Regions from separate parts of the Alteromonas sp. B31-7 genome, predicted to be linked through region 2. Evidence: predicted binding sites of a transcription regulator. Region 2 holds the regulator's gene; each other region holds the start of a gene.
What was found. Region 2 encodes FliA, which starts transcription of late flagellar genes. Its sites were predicted from a motif close to CTAAAGNTNNNNNNNNNNNNGCCGATA; they were not measured.
Positions count from the first base shown of each region.

Region 1: the regulator FliA is predicted to act here: its motif matches at 1,934-1,960, upstream of IUA53_RS09280 (VC2046/SO_2500 family protein).
Region 3: the regulator FliA is predicted to act here: its motif matches at 1,470-1,496, upstream of IUA53_RS17065 (DUF3530 family protein).
Region 4: the regulator FliA is predicted to act here: its motif matches at 1,326-1,352, upstream of pomA (flagellar motor protein PomA).

Region 1 covers NZ_CP065233.1:2,192,072-2,195,184, forward strand. Annotated here, with positions in the region: gene IUA53_RS09270 (hypothetical protein) at 1-216, opposite strand, end outside; gene IUA53_RS09275 (response regulator) at 222-1,859, opposite strand; gene IUA53_RS09280 (VC2046/SO_2500 family protein) at 1,996-2,493, shown strand; gene trhO (oxygen-dependent tRNA uridine(34) hydroxylase TrhO) at 2,579-3,113, shown strand, end outside.
Region 2 covers NZ_CP065233.1:3,400,515-3,403,627, forward strand. Annotated here, with positions in the region: gene IUA53_RS14755 (protein phosphatase CheZ) at 1-550, opposite strand, end outside; gene cheY (chemotaxis response regulator CheY) at 585-968, opposite strand; gene IUA53_RS14765 (RNA polymerase sigma factor FliA) at 1,005-1,736, opposite strand; gene IUA53_RS14770 (MinD/ParA family ATP-binding protein) at 1,733-2,599, opposite strand; gene flhF (flagellar biosynthesis protein FlhF) at 2,596-3,113, opposite strand, start outside.
Region 3 covers NZ_CP065233.1:3,913,190-3,916,302, forward strand. Annotated here, with positions in the region: gene rapA (RNA polymerase-associated protein RapA) at 1-694, shown strand, start outside; gene rluA (bifunctional tRNA pseudouridine(32) synthase/23S rRNA pseudouridine(746) synthase RluA) at 694-1,383, shown strand; gene IUA53_RS17065 (DUF3530 family protein) at 1,526-2,383, shown strand; gene IUA53_RS17070 (hypothetical protein) at 2,517-2,840, shown strand; gene IUA53_RS17075 (AmpG family muropeptide MFS transporter) at 2,980-3,113, shown strand, end outside.
Region 4 covers NZ_CP065233.1:1,573,888-1,577,000, reverse strand. Annotated here, with positions in the region: gene IUA53_RS06685 (flagellar motor protein MotB) at 1-506, opposite strand, end outside; gene pomA (flagellar motor protein PomA) at 506-1,270, opposite strand; gene IUA53_RS06675 (exodeoxyribonuclease VII small subunit) at 1,533-1,775, shown strand; gene IUA53_RS06670 (farnesyl diphosphate synthase) at 1,807-2,697, shown strand; gene dxs (1-deoxy-D-xylulose-5-phosphate synthase) at 2,731-3,113, shown strand, end outside.

The sequences.
Region 1 (3,113 bases), 1.2 Mb from region 2:
ACGATAAAATCGAAAATCTTCACACTCTGCTTGATAACGCTTTCTGGCTGTTATGGCTTGTTGAGGGTATCGGTTATCATCCATTGTTCTGGCGAGGGTTTCACAAACGTGTAATTGTCGGTTAACTTCTACAATATCTTCGCAAGGCTGCGTTTGACTACAACCGCTAAGTAAAAAGACAGAAACTGTAGCATGTAGTGATATACCTGTTTTCATTATGTTCACCCTATAATCTGATCTAGTTCCTGCCTTAGTGTCTGATACTTTTCAGCATGTTGTTGCTTTAAAGGCATATCATCTATTAATTTGAACAGCTTTCTGCACTCTAACATCATTTCGCGAGAAGGCTTGTCGGATTTTACAAGTAATTGTAGTAAGCATTGCAGTAGGTTTAGGGTGACCCCGGTATTCACCGGCGCAAACCCTTGAGCAAGGGCAAACGCTGCTTTTGCTTGCTCGTATTTACCTTGTTGATAGTACTTTATGCCTTCGCGATTAAACTGTTGATAATTAGCAAAGTTTTGTTTTGAGTTGTGTTGCTCTTTAGAAAGTAAAAAACGGCTATTAGGGTCAAGATTGCCTTCACTGTTTTTTAATACTTCCTGCAGTTTTAACGCATCTTCAAATTCACCTAAGTCATACATAACTTTAATGCTATCAGGAATGAAAGCGATAGGCGGAGTTTGGTACTTCTCTTCAATTGCCCATTGCGATCGCACTAAGTGTTTCTTGGCATCTAACATCTTGCCGTCAATCGCGTTCACCCGAGCATTCATGATTCGGCCAAAAATTTCCACATCAAAATCTTCATCTAGGCGATGGAGGTATTCATCAAACTTGCCACGTTGTAGCGCTAATAATGCTTCTTGTTGGTACTTATTTCGAGTTCGCTTATCATCGGTATATTCTGCAACATCCAATAAACTTCTAATGTAACCGCACCAATGAAGGCAGTCGTAATGTACCGTTCGCTTGGACAAATCCCAAATGGCGAAACTTGATTCAGCAGCTAATAGGTAATCGTCGTGATTACGGGCAATTTCACACGCGTGAAAATGGCGAGGTAGTGAAAAGGGAGACAGCTTAATCGCTTGCCTTATGGCGCTTATAGCTAATTCACCTTGCTGCTTGGCATCACTGGCCTGTGCCAAAATATCTTGTGCTTCCGCACTGAAGCGATTTCGCTTTAGAACCTGTTCAGCCATGTCCATCGCTTTATCGTATTGCTGCAAGTGAACATAGGTTTTCCCCAACGCTACTTGCGCCCACATAATGGGCTTGCCATCTAAGTAGGGCGTGAGTACATCAAGAGCCTTGTCTGGCTGTTCAAGTTGCCAGTACAGTTCAACTAAGAGTTGTTCGCAACTGCCTCTGTAAGGAGAGGGGCTGGCGAGTAAGTCTTCGCATATATCCACCGCCGTATTTAAATTATCGTTGGCAATTTCACGGTAAACATCACCTAAATATTGGCGCTTAGACCACGCCCTAGAAATACGGGATTTTAATTGAACCTGAGAAAAAGGCTTAATAAGGTAATCATCTGGACGGCGTTCTATAGACCCAAGTACTACAGGCCTCGCACTATCAGCACTAATTAAAATGAACACCGTTGTAGGCTTGATTAACCGTCTTACCCTTAACTCTTCTACAAACTCAAAGCCGTTTTTCCGGTCACTACCTAAGTGTAGATCTGACACTACCACATCAAATTTTTGCTTACGGCAAATTGAAATGGCCTTTTCAGCAGAAGACTTGGTCACGATATCCGTGGCACCCATAGAATGCATTAAACCGCGAAGGAGCAATAAAAAGGGGCGCTGATCCTCAACAATAAGCACTTGCTTATTAGCAAAGTTCATTTCGTGTCCGAGTAAATAAGTACAATACGCATAACTACATGATTAATTAAAATAACCATTAGAGCAAGAATAAGCTTAAGAAAAACATTATCTTGCCGACAACGTACGTATGTAATCAAATGATTAACGGCGATTTGTGAATCACTCTATAGACCAAGCCACTGTTTCCATCGATCCCAGTAGTGGGTTTGAACTTAACGGGAAATTGTCCAACGCAACCAAAAATGCGCGATTGTTTTCGCTGTATTTGGCGATGCAACAGACAGCACTGGCAGATACTATTGGCATTGAGAGCCCCACTGCGTCTACGCCTGACGTTGAAACACAACTTCGCTCGCTAAATTTTTACCGCCACCCGGCCTTGTCAGCAGACGATTTGCATTGGGAAACCTTGAATCGCGTGAACCAGGCATTTAGTCAACACCAGTTTGCAGACGCACGGCTACACCTGGCCATGCACCCCATGCCACTGGCACAGGTTGATAATGCGCAGAAAATAAGCGACGACATTGTTAATAACTGTCCCTTAGGGGCGCAAAAGCGACTTTCCAAGCAATACAGTTCGACCCTGTACGAAGACAACACACTTATGGAAGAGGTTATTCTCAACGCCAAACAGGCTGTTGCTGCTTAAACTGGCAATCGTCCTGGCCATTTGTTACACTCCGCGCCGCATTTTTTGCACTGGTTTTACGTTCCAACTAGCAAAGGTGAACACCATGTCTAAATATATTGTTTGCGCGATGTATAAATTCGTTGCGCTTGAAAATTACGAAGCTATGCGCCAGCCTCTTTTAGAGGCTATGGAATCTAACGGAATTAAAGGTACTTTGTTACTTGCCGAAGAAGGCATTAATGGTACTGTGTCCGGCAGTAGAGAAGGCATTGATGCCTTACTTGACTACCTCAACAATGATGCTCGCATCAACCCTATTTCTACCAAAGAGTCGTTACATGACGAACAACCGTTTTATCGCACCAAGGTAAAACTGAAAAAAGAAATCGTCACAATGGGTGTTGAAGGTATAGACCCCCGAAGAACGGTAGGCACCTACGTTAAGCCAAAAGATTGGAATGCGTTAATAAGCGACCCAGACGTTACCGTTATTGATACGCGCAACAACTACGAAATCGAAATTGGCACATTTAAAAATGCCATCGACCCGAAAACGGAAACGTTCAGAGAGTTTCCTGAGTACGTGGAAAAAGCCCTAGACCCTGAGAAAAACAAAAAAGTCGCCATGTTTTGTACTG
Region 2 (3,113 bases):
CCAAATCTATAACCCGGCGAATCACTTGCCCGGTCAGGTCCTGATAACCTTGTGCCATTAACACTTCGGTCAGTAACTGTGTAAGTTTAGCTGATTGTTCAGCGCCGTCTTCCAACAATTCGTCTAAATCTGCACATAAAGCTTTGAATTCGCCTAGTTCAATTTGACGGCTCATTAGTTTTTTCCACTCTGGCATCACGCTGCTTATGCGTGAACTTAATAGTTCAGCAATTGGCATGCTGGCCTCAACGGCATCCATAGTGGTATTTGCGGCTTTTTCTGTTTCTTCAATGACATAGGTAAGACGCGATTGCGCATCGGGAATATCATCATTGGCCAAGTTTTTGATGCGATCATCAATTTGGAAGTTGTTTAACGCGTCGTGAAGTTGGCGCGTCAATTTTCCAACCTCGGCGAAGAGCTCAATAGACTCTTTCATTGACGCCGCTTCTAAGATGGCATTAGCTGAAGCAGAATCACCCTCTTCCAAATAGGCAACCAATTGTTTGGCTTCTTCAAGGGTAATAGGAACATTTACTTGTGTTGACATCCAGTAAACCTCATATCTCTGGTGAGCGTCTGGATCAACCTAAACGTTCGAAAATTTTATCGAGCTTCTCTTTTAACGTAGCAGCAGTGAATGGCTTAACAACGTAACCGTTTACACCGGCTTGCGCTGCCGCAACAATCTGCTCTTTTTTCGCTTCTGCTGTTACCATTAACACAGGCAAATGCTTAAGCTTATCGTCAGCGCGAATTGCGCGTAACAGATCGATGCCTTGCATGCCTGGCATGTTCCAATCGGTTACTACAAAATCGAAATCGCCTTGCTGTAGCATAGGTAAGGCGGTACTGCCGTCATCCGCTTCCTGGATATTGGAGAAACCCAAATCTTTAAGCAGGTTTTTTATGATACGTCTCATGGTAGAAAAATCATCAACCACAAGAATTTTCATACTTTTATCCAAAATAGCCTCCGCTGAGGGGTTAATTGTTATTAATATCTATTCTTCGTCAGCTTGCCACGACTTCATTCGTGATTTGAGTTTTAACATGGCCTGACTGTGAATTTGACTGACTCTTGACTCACTCACATCAAGAACTTCACCTATTTCTCTGAGGTTCAGTTCTTCATCATAGTATAAAGACAGCACTATCGCTTCTCGCTCTGGCAAGGTAGTAATCGCATGCGCTAACGCTTTTTGAAACGCACCTTGCATCAAATCCTCTAGGGGCGCGTCGGAACCACGATTTTGCTCGGTAGAAATCACATCTTCCGAAACACCTAAATCCTCAATGCCTACCAACTTGCCTGCATTCACTTCATTCAGCATTTGATGATAGTCTTGCATGCTGACATTTAGCTTAGCAGCAATATCTACATCCCGCGCGTCTCTGCCTGTTTCACTTTCGACTAATGAAATGGCCTCGGTGATGGCACGACCATTTTTATGTACCGAACGTGGTGTCCAATCACCCTTGCGTATTTCATCTAGCATGGCGCCGCGAATACGAATACCGGCAAATGTCTCAAAACTTGCGCCTTTCGAGCCATCGAAATTTCGTGCTGCTTCTAATAAGCCAATCATTCCCGACTGGATAAGATCATCTACCAACACGCTGGCAGGGAGCCGGGCCATCAAGTGATGGGCTATTCGTTTTACTAGTGGAGCGTGACGCTCTACGAGTTGCGACCTATCTGTTTGTTGTTGATAAGCGGCTGCCTTGCTATTCAACGCTGATTTCCTACTGCTTTATCCGACACCAACTGCTCTATAAAGAACTCTAAATGGCCACCTGGTTGCGCGGGAATAGGCCATGACAATGCTTTATTCGCCAACTGACCAATCGCTACCGCTGCGGGCGAGCTTGGGTACGCATCTACAATAGAAGTTTGCTTTCTCACCGCTTTACGGATGTTCTCATCAAAGGGAACTGTCGCCACTAATTCTAAGGCAACATCAAGAAAGCGCCCGGTTACTTTTGATAACTTACTAAATAACTCTTGCCCTTCGCGCACGTCACGCACCATGTTTGCCACAATTTTAAAGCGAAACACACCGTGCTCTCTGTTGAGTATTTTTATCAGCGCGTAAGCGTCGGTCAGTGATGTTGGTTCATCACAAACTACCACCATGATGTCTTGTGAGGCTTTTGAAAAGCTGAGCACCATATCTGAAATACCGGCGGCGGTATCGACAATAAGCACATCAATTTGCGAGCGTAACTCACTGAACGCGCGGATTAACCCGGCATGTTCAGTAGGAGACAACTCAGCCATAGACTGCGTACCTGAAGTGGCTGGCGCAATCTTTATGCCGTGTGGTCCAGTGACTAACACCTCATCTAAGGTGCATTCGCCAGACAGCACATGGGATAAGTTCTTTTCTACCCTAAGCCCAAGCATGACATCAACATTGGCCAAACCTAAGTCTGCATCCAATACCATGACACGCTTTCCTTGCTTTGCCATCGCAATAGCGGTGTTAAGCGTTATATTTGTTTTACCGACGCCACCTTTACCACCGGTGACTGCGATAACCTTGATTAACCGTGATTGCTTCATTTTTCGTAAGCTACTCGCTTGATCGTCAATCATACTGCTCGTGCTGTTCTGATCACATTATTGCTACTAGTATGATTCAAACCATACTTTTTATAAAGCTTTGCCGCAGCAGATACTAAAGATTTTGCTTCAGCAACCTTAATATCTTCTGGTACTTTCTGTCCATCGGTAACATAGCTTACTGGAAGCTGATACTCTACCGCAGCACTAAGCACTTCCCCTAAAGAGTAGCACTCATCTAGCTTCGTGAAGATACACCCATTTAACTCAATGCCATCGTACGCTTCAATAATACGCTGTAAAGCAGGGTATTGCGTATTCGCTTGCGCCACTAAGTATTTTTTCACCGGCTGCATTTGACCGTTTTCAAATTGCTGAATTTGCTTAATTAATCGGCTATCTCGCTGACTAAAACCGGCGGTGTCAATTAAGACTAGTCGCTTGTGGCGTAATTGGAAAAGCAAATCCGCTAATTCTTCGCTACTTTGTGCTTTTCTCACGGTACAACCAATAATCTTTCCGTATGTCGCCAACTGCTCGAAGGCGG
Region 3 (3,113 bases), 510 kb from region 2:
AGAAGAAAAAGATAACGACTGTTTTATTCTCATGCCCACTGAACATATGGTGAGCCAAATTCCTGGGCTTGATCCAGAAGGCATGACCGTAACTTATAAGCGTCGTGTGGCCACGGTATTAGAAAATGTGCACTTCTTAAGCTGGGATCACCCATTAGTGCATACCGCCATTGATGTCATTCTTACTGATGTTCATGGCAAAAGCAGCATGGGCTTTATGGCAGATCCCACATTGCCCAAAGGGGCATATTGGGTAGAGGCGTTATTCGTACTTGATGCAAGCGCACCAAAATCTCTACAGCTAGGCCGCTTCTTACCTCAAACACCGGTGCGGATTTGTTTAGATGCGCAAGGTAACGCCGTCGATCTTGATGTGCAAATTAGTCGCAAAGTGGGCCGTAAAATTTCCTCACAGCTCATTAAGGCTTTACAACAACCCCTTACGCTTGCTATTGAAACCGCAAGAAAACTGGCGCATCAACAAGCCAACACACTATTGCACGATGCCCTGGAAAACATGCATGAAACATTAAATGGGGAAATTCAGCGTCTTAAAGACTTACAAAAACGTAACCCTGCGGTAAGAGACAGTGAAATTGCATTTATAGAAACGCAAATGCAAACGTTAAACAAGGTTATTCAGTCTGCTGATGTACAATTGGATGCATTACGTATTGTGGTAAATAATCCCTAATGGCGAACCCCTCTTTCGTGTACCGGCCTCCAATGTCACCGTATTTACGTATAGTGTATTACGATGACCACATCTTAGTGGCCGATAAACCCAGCGGGTTACTCAGTGTGCCTGGAAAGGCTGACGAGCATAAAGATGCCCTAATCGGCCGAGTAAACCATGTGTTTCCAACTGCGACTGTCGTGCATCGCTTGGATATGGCCACTTCTGGCATCATGGTGATGGCCTTGAATAAGGCCAGTCATAGGCATATATCGAAGCAGTTCGAGCTTCGTCAAACTCGAAAGCGCTATTTCGCTCGAGTGTTTGGCAACGTTGAACAAGCAGAGGGCGAGATAAGGCTACCGCTTATTTGCGATTGGCCTAACCGACCAAAGCAAATGGTGGATCATGAAAGGGGCAAACCTGCTCACACTCGATACCAAACCATACAACGAGAGGGTGACGAAACACTGGTAGCGCTATATCCGGTGACAGGTCGCTCCCACCAGCTTAGGGTGCACATGTTAGCCCTTGGCCACCCCATATTAGGTGATAGGCTATATGCCCATGAGAAGGCGCTAGCCATGGCGCCTAGGTTGCAACTCCATGCTGAATCGCTCTGTTTTGCACATCCGGTAACCCTAGAAGCAATGACATTTAATAGCCCTATTCCTTTTAGTGACTATGTGCCTAGGCCCCTTGTTTGATGAGATCAGGCCCTAGCGCATAGCGCTGCGAATGCGTTGCGCTCAAGGAGGGTTAACCCTTTTATACGCTGTATACTAGAATTTTATTGAAGAAGTCATCGCGCTTGCCGATATAAATATGAAGAAAATATACAGGTATAACATGGTCCGTTCTTTTCGTTTCATTTTGGCTTTTTTAATTGCTAGCGCATTTTGCAAAATGAGCTGGGCAAGCTTTTACAGCGACATTTCAAACGCCTTTTTACCCAACGAACTGTCTCAATTGATGGTGGGCGATACGGCGGTACCTATCTTTGACATTCCCGCTTCTACACCGCTTTCTCGCGGGGTGGTGTATATATTAGCCGACCAGTCCTCTAACGAGCTGAATCTTACGCAATCAAAAGCGTTAGCTGAATCGTTAAGTGAAAAAGGTTGGCATTGTATTGTAAGCCCTATTCCTTTAATTTTAGGCAACCCCGTTTGGACTGAAAATACAAGTGAAGATGCAAAGGGCGAGAATAGCGGCGCCCATCCAAGAATAGACAGCCGTTCAACCCAACTCGATTATCAAGCCAGTGCCCAACATCTTGTGGTATTGCTTAACGCGTTAGACAATTACAGTCAGGGACATCAAGGGTTTAGAGTGATTGTTTCCCAAGGAATGACCGCCGCACAAGTTTTAGATTTAGGGGCGCAGGAGAAAATAGCGGCACCAAGCACCTTGGTGACCCTCTCGCCATTTTGGCCAGAAGCGCAAATAAACCGTGCCATCCCTGATGTCATTGCCAGTACTAGTTTTCCCGTGCTCGATTTATCATTGCCCAATGTGAATGCCTGGGCACATCAAACAGCCTCTAAACGCAGGCATAAAGCCGCCACCTCATTAAAATTACACTACCGCCAACAGTCCATCCCCGCTCAAATTTCAACCTTTAGTCTAATGGACAATGACAAACCCCCGTATATTCATATTCTTAGTGGACATATTATTGGCTGGACACGATATTTAGGCTGGTAATACAAACGCAAATTGTTTAGTCTAATTTTTGCAATAAAACAGCAACCTAGCTTTAAATGCATCGGCGTTTAAGGCAGTAAGTTCGTAATAAACTATAATTCATTGAAACAAATTAACCAGCGGCTGAATCTCTGTGACTGTACAAGAGTTTGTCAATAAAAAAGCCAAGCAGCTGTGTTTTTATTTGCGAGCATTCTGGCATGGAGAGCTTCCAATCGAGGAGGTCGAGCTATTCTTTTGGGATAGTATGGAAGAGTGGGGCCAGATAGAATACACCTTTACGCAACCCTATACGCCCAAAGAGCGTGTATTTTGGCATTTGTTACACCAAGTTCATTATTGGCCTGAAGATAAATTGGCGCACGATACCTACCTTATAGAAGAGCTCACTAACTGTGTACTTTTTTTAGAAGGCAAAGGTCACTGCCCGTTTGACTGCGTAGGCATTCGCCCTTAAATGGCGGCGTAGAATTTTCATTTGTTAATAGCCCTTCTTGGTATCAATGGTCATTGCTATCAAGAAGGCATTATTTCCTTATTTAAGACGTTGCACATTAAGTGCTAACATGGCTCAATAGCATTTTCCCCTATTGCTGATGAGTTGTTCTTTGCTGCAGTCCCTTAAAACCTTTAACGATCGTCGCTACCTCAGTATTTTTATCTTTGGTATTGCAAGCGGTGTCCCCTGGGTGATGATTGGTTCAGTTTTAAATGCTTGGCTTGCCGATGA
Region 4 (3,113 bases), 1.8 Mb from region 2:
ATTGAGCCATCGAGTATTTGTTTTTCCAACTGCTGAGCAATTTTCTTCATCAGCTCAGCGGTTTCATTTTGTTCCGCCGCTTGTTCTGCGGAGGAAGACTGATCGGTTGCCGTTTGCTGCGACTGCCCCCCTCGCTGTTCACCCCGTTGCTTTTGCCGCCCGCCAGCAGAGTCTTCATCACCGGCTTGGAATTCTAGCATTTGCTGGGTCATATCAATGGTTTGCTGCTGAATGGTATCTATGGGTGATGGATCAGGCTTGCCCGGTCTAAATTCCATAGCAATAACACTGGTGCCCTTGGGAATATCTTTAACTTCTATTTTATTTTGCACACCAAAGGCAAACTTCATCGAACCGGCGATTTGTTTAAACTTAAGCACATCCATCTCTGAGAACGACAACAAAAGTACAAAAAAGCACATTAGAAGAGACATAAGGTCAGCAAAGGTGCCCATCCAGGCGGGCAGCCCTTCCGGCGGGCATTTGGGGCACTCTTGCTCAGCCATTACTCGTCCTCAGTTCCTGTATTGCGTTTACTCGCCGCTAGGTAGTTCTTGAGCATACCTTCAATAACTCGAGGATTCTGTCCATCAGCAATGCCTACGATGCCATCCAGTACCAGCATTTGGTTAAGTTTTTCTTCTTGAGCACGGTTGTTAAGCTTTACTGACATAGGCAAACAAATGATGTTCGCCATAAAGGCACCGTAAAGTGTGGTTAACAAAGCAACTGCCATTGCGGGGCCAATAGATTTTGGGTCATCCATGTTCGATAGCATGGCGACCAAACCAATGAGTGTACCTATCATTCCCATTGCCGGGGCAACATCGCCCATCCCCTTAAAGATGGTCGCACCAAATTCGTGTCGGTCTGTGGTCATGCTGATGTCTTTCGCCAGTGTATCTCGCACGACTTCGATGTCGTGTCCGTCCACCAGCATATCAACGCCTTTTTGCATAAAAGGGTTGTCAATCTCGGCTTCCTCAAGCGCCAGAAAGCCCCCTTTTCTTGCGGCGTCGGCCATCTCAACAATTTTTTCAATCAACTCTTCTGGGGAGTCAATCTTAAACATGAATGCTTTACCGGCAATTTTACCTGCGCCGAAAAATTGCCCCATGGTGTATTGAGATAAAATTACGAACAATGTGCCGCCAAAAACAATCAAAATTGAAGGGACATTGACGAACATACTTATGCTGCCGCCCATTACCATGGCCATTACCACGAAACCTATGGCGCCCAACATACCTATGACGGTTGCTAAATCCACTCACTCTTCCTCATTTGTTGCTTTTATAGCTGACGCATAACGACTATGGCTATTCTATCGGCATGTTCAAAAAATTCTATAATAAGAATATCTTAAAATCCGTAATTTTGTTTTTTTAGATAGTAGAACCTTTTCACCCATCTCGCACCTAATTGCTGAGCTTCTTTATATCGTCATTAGGATAGAGTTTTCATTTGACCCTTTGGCAACCCTCAGTTAATGTGCGCGTAATCCGAATAATCACCGCATATCGAGTACTATCGTGACAGAAAAGAAAGATTCTCCCTCATTTGAAGAAACATTAAGTGAACTGGACGCCATTGTATCAGAAATGGAAAACGGTGATTTACCGCTAGAGGTTGCACTAGAAAAGTTTGAGCGAGGCGTTGCCCTGTCACGTTTGGGCCAGCAATCATTAGAACAAGCTGAGCAAAAAGTGAAGATCCTTGTTAATGAGCAAGGCGAAAATCAGCTTCACACTCTGCCAGAAAACGAGCAGCCCTAACGTTACTCGCTTATCTTAATACAGGAACCCTATGAACTTTACTGCATTGCATCAGCAAATTAAGCTGCAAACTGATGCCGCATTAGTCACGCTCATTGATGCGCTACCCAATCATGCTCCTCGCCTGAAGGCCGCTATGCACCATTCCCTTCTTGCGGGGGGTAAGCGCATGCGCCCCTTGTTAGTTCAACTAGTGGGAAATGCGCTGGATGTGCCCAAGAAAGACCAAATGGCGATTAGCATGGCCATCGAGTGCGTACACGCGTATTCACTGGTTCACGATGATTTGCCAGCCATGGACGACGATGATTTACGTCGGGGGCAGCCGACTTGCCATATCGCCTTTGATGAGGCCACCGCTATTTTGGCCGGTGACGCACTGCAAGCACTAGCATTCAGCCATTTAGCCGATACACCATTGAGCGATTTCGCGCATAGCCGCCGTGCGAATCTATTGTCAGTGTTAGCCCAAGCCGCTGGGTATATGGGCATGTGCGGTGGCCAAGCCATCGATTTAGCCAGTACAGGCAAAAGCATAGATTTAACCCAGCTACGTGAACTCCACAAATTGAAAACGGGCGCATTGCTTCAGGCATGCGTTGAAATGACCTGCCTAGTCGCAAGCGATCTTGACGACCACACCAAAGATAGCTTGCTAAGCTATGCCAGACTTATTGGCCTCGCTTTTCAGGTGCAGGATGATATTCTTGATGTCGAAGGCAGCAGTGAACAACTTGGCAAACCTGCGGGTTCTGATATCGCCTTAGGTAAAAATACCTTTCCGGCAAAGCTCGGGTTGGAGGGTGCCAAAGCGGAACTAGGCAAGCTGCACGAGAATGCACTTCAAGCCTTAGCCAGTTTGCCCTACAATACAGACAGTTTAATTGCATTTAGCGAGCTGTTGGTTAATAGAAACCACTAGTTCTGCCTCCATGTTGAAAAAAGATAATAAATAATGAGTTTAGATCTCCAACATTACCCCACGCTTGCACTTGCGCAGACGCCGGAAAAACTACGCCAACTACCGCAAGAAAAATTGCGTCTGTTGGCCGACGAATTACGTGAGTACTTACTTAATAGCGTAAGTCAGACCAGTGGACATTTCGCCTCTGGTTTAGGCACGGTAGAACTGACGGTTGCACTGCATTACATCTACCATACTCCCTTCGACCGATTAATTTGGGATGTGGGTCACCAAGCCTACCCCCATAAAATACTCACCGGCCGTGCCGAGCAAATGTCGACTATCCGCCAAAAAGATGGGCTTCATCCCTTTCCTTGGCCGCCAGAAAGCGATTACGACACCTTTGCAGTGGGGCATTCTTCTACCTCAATAAG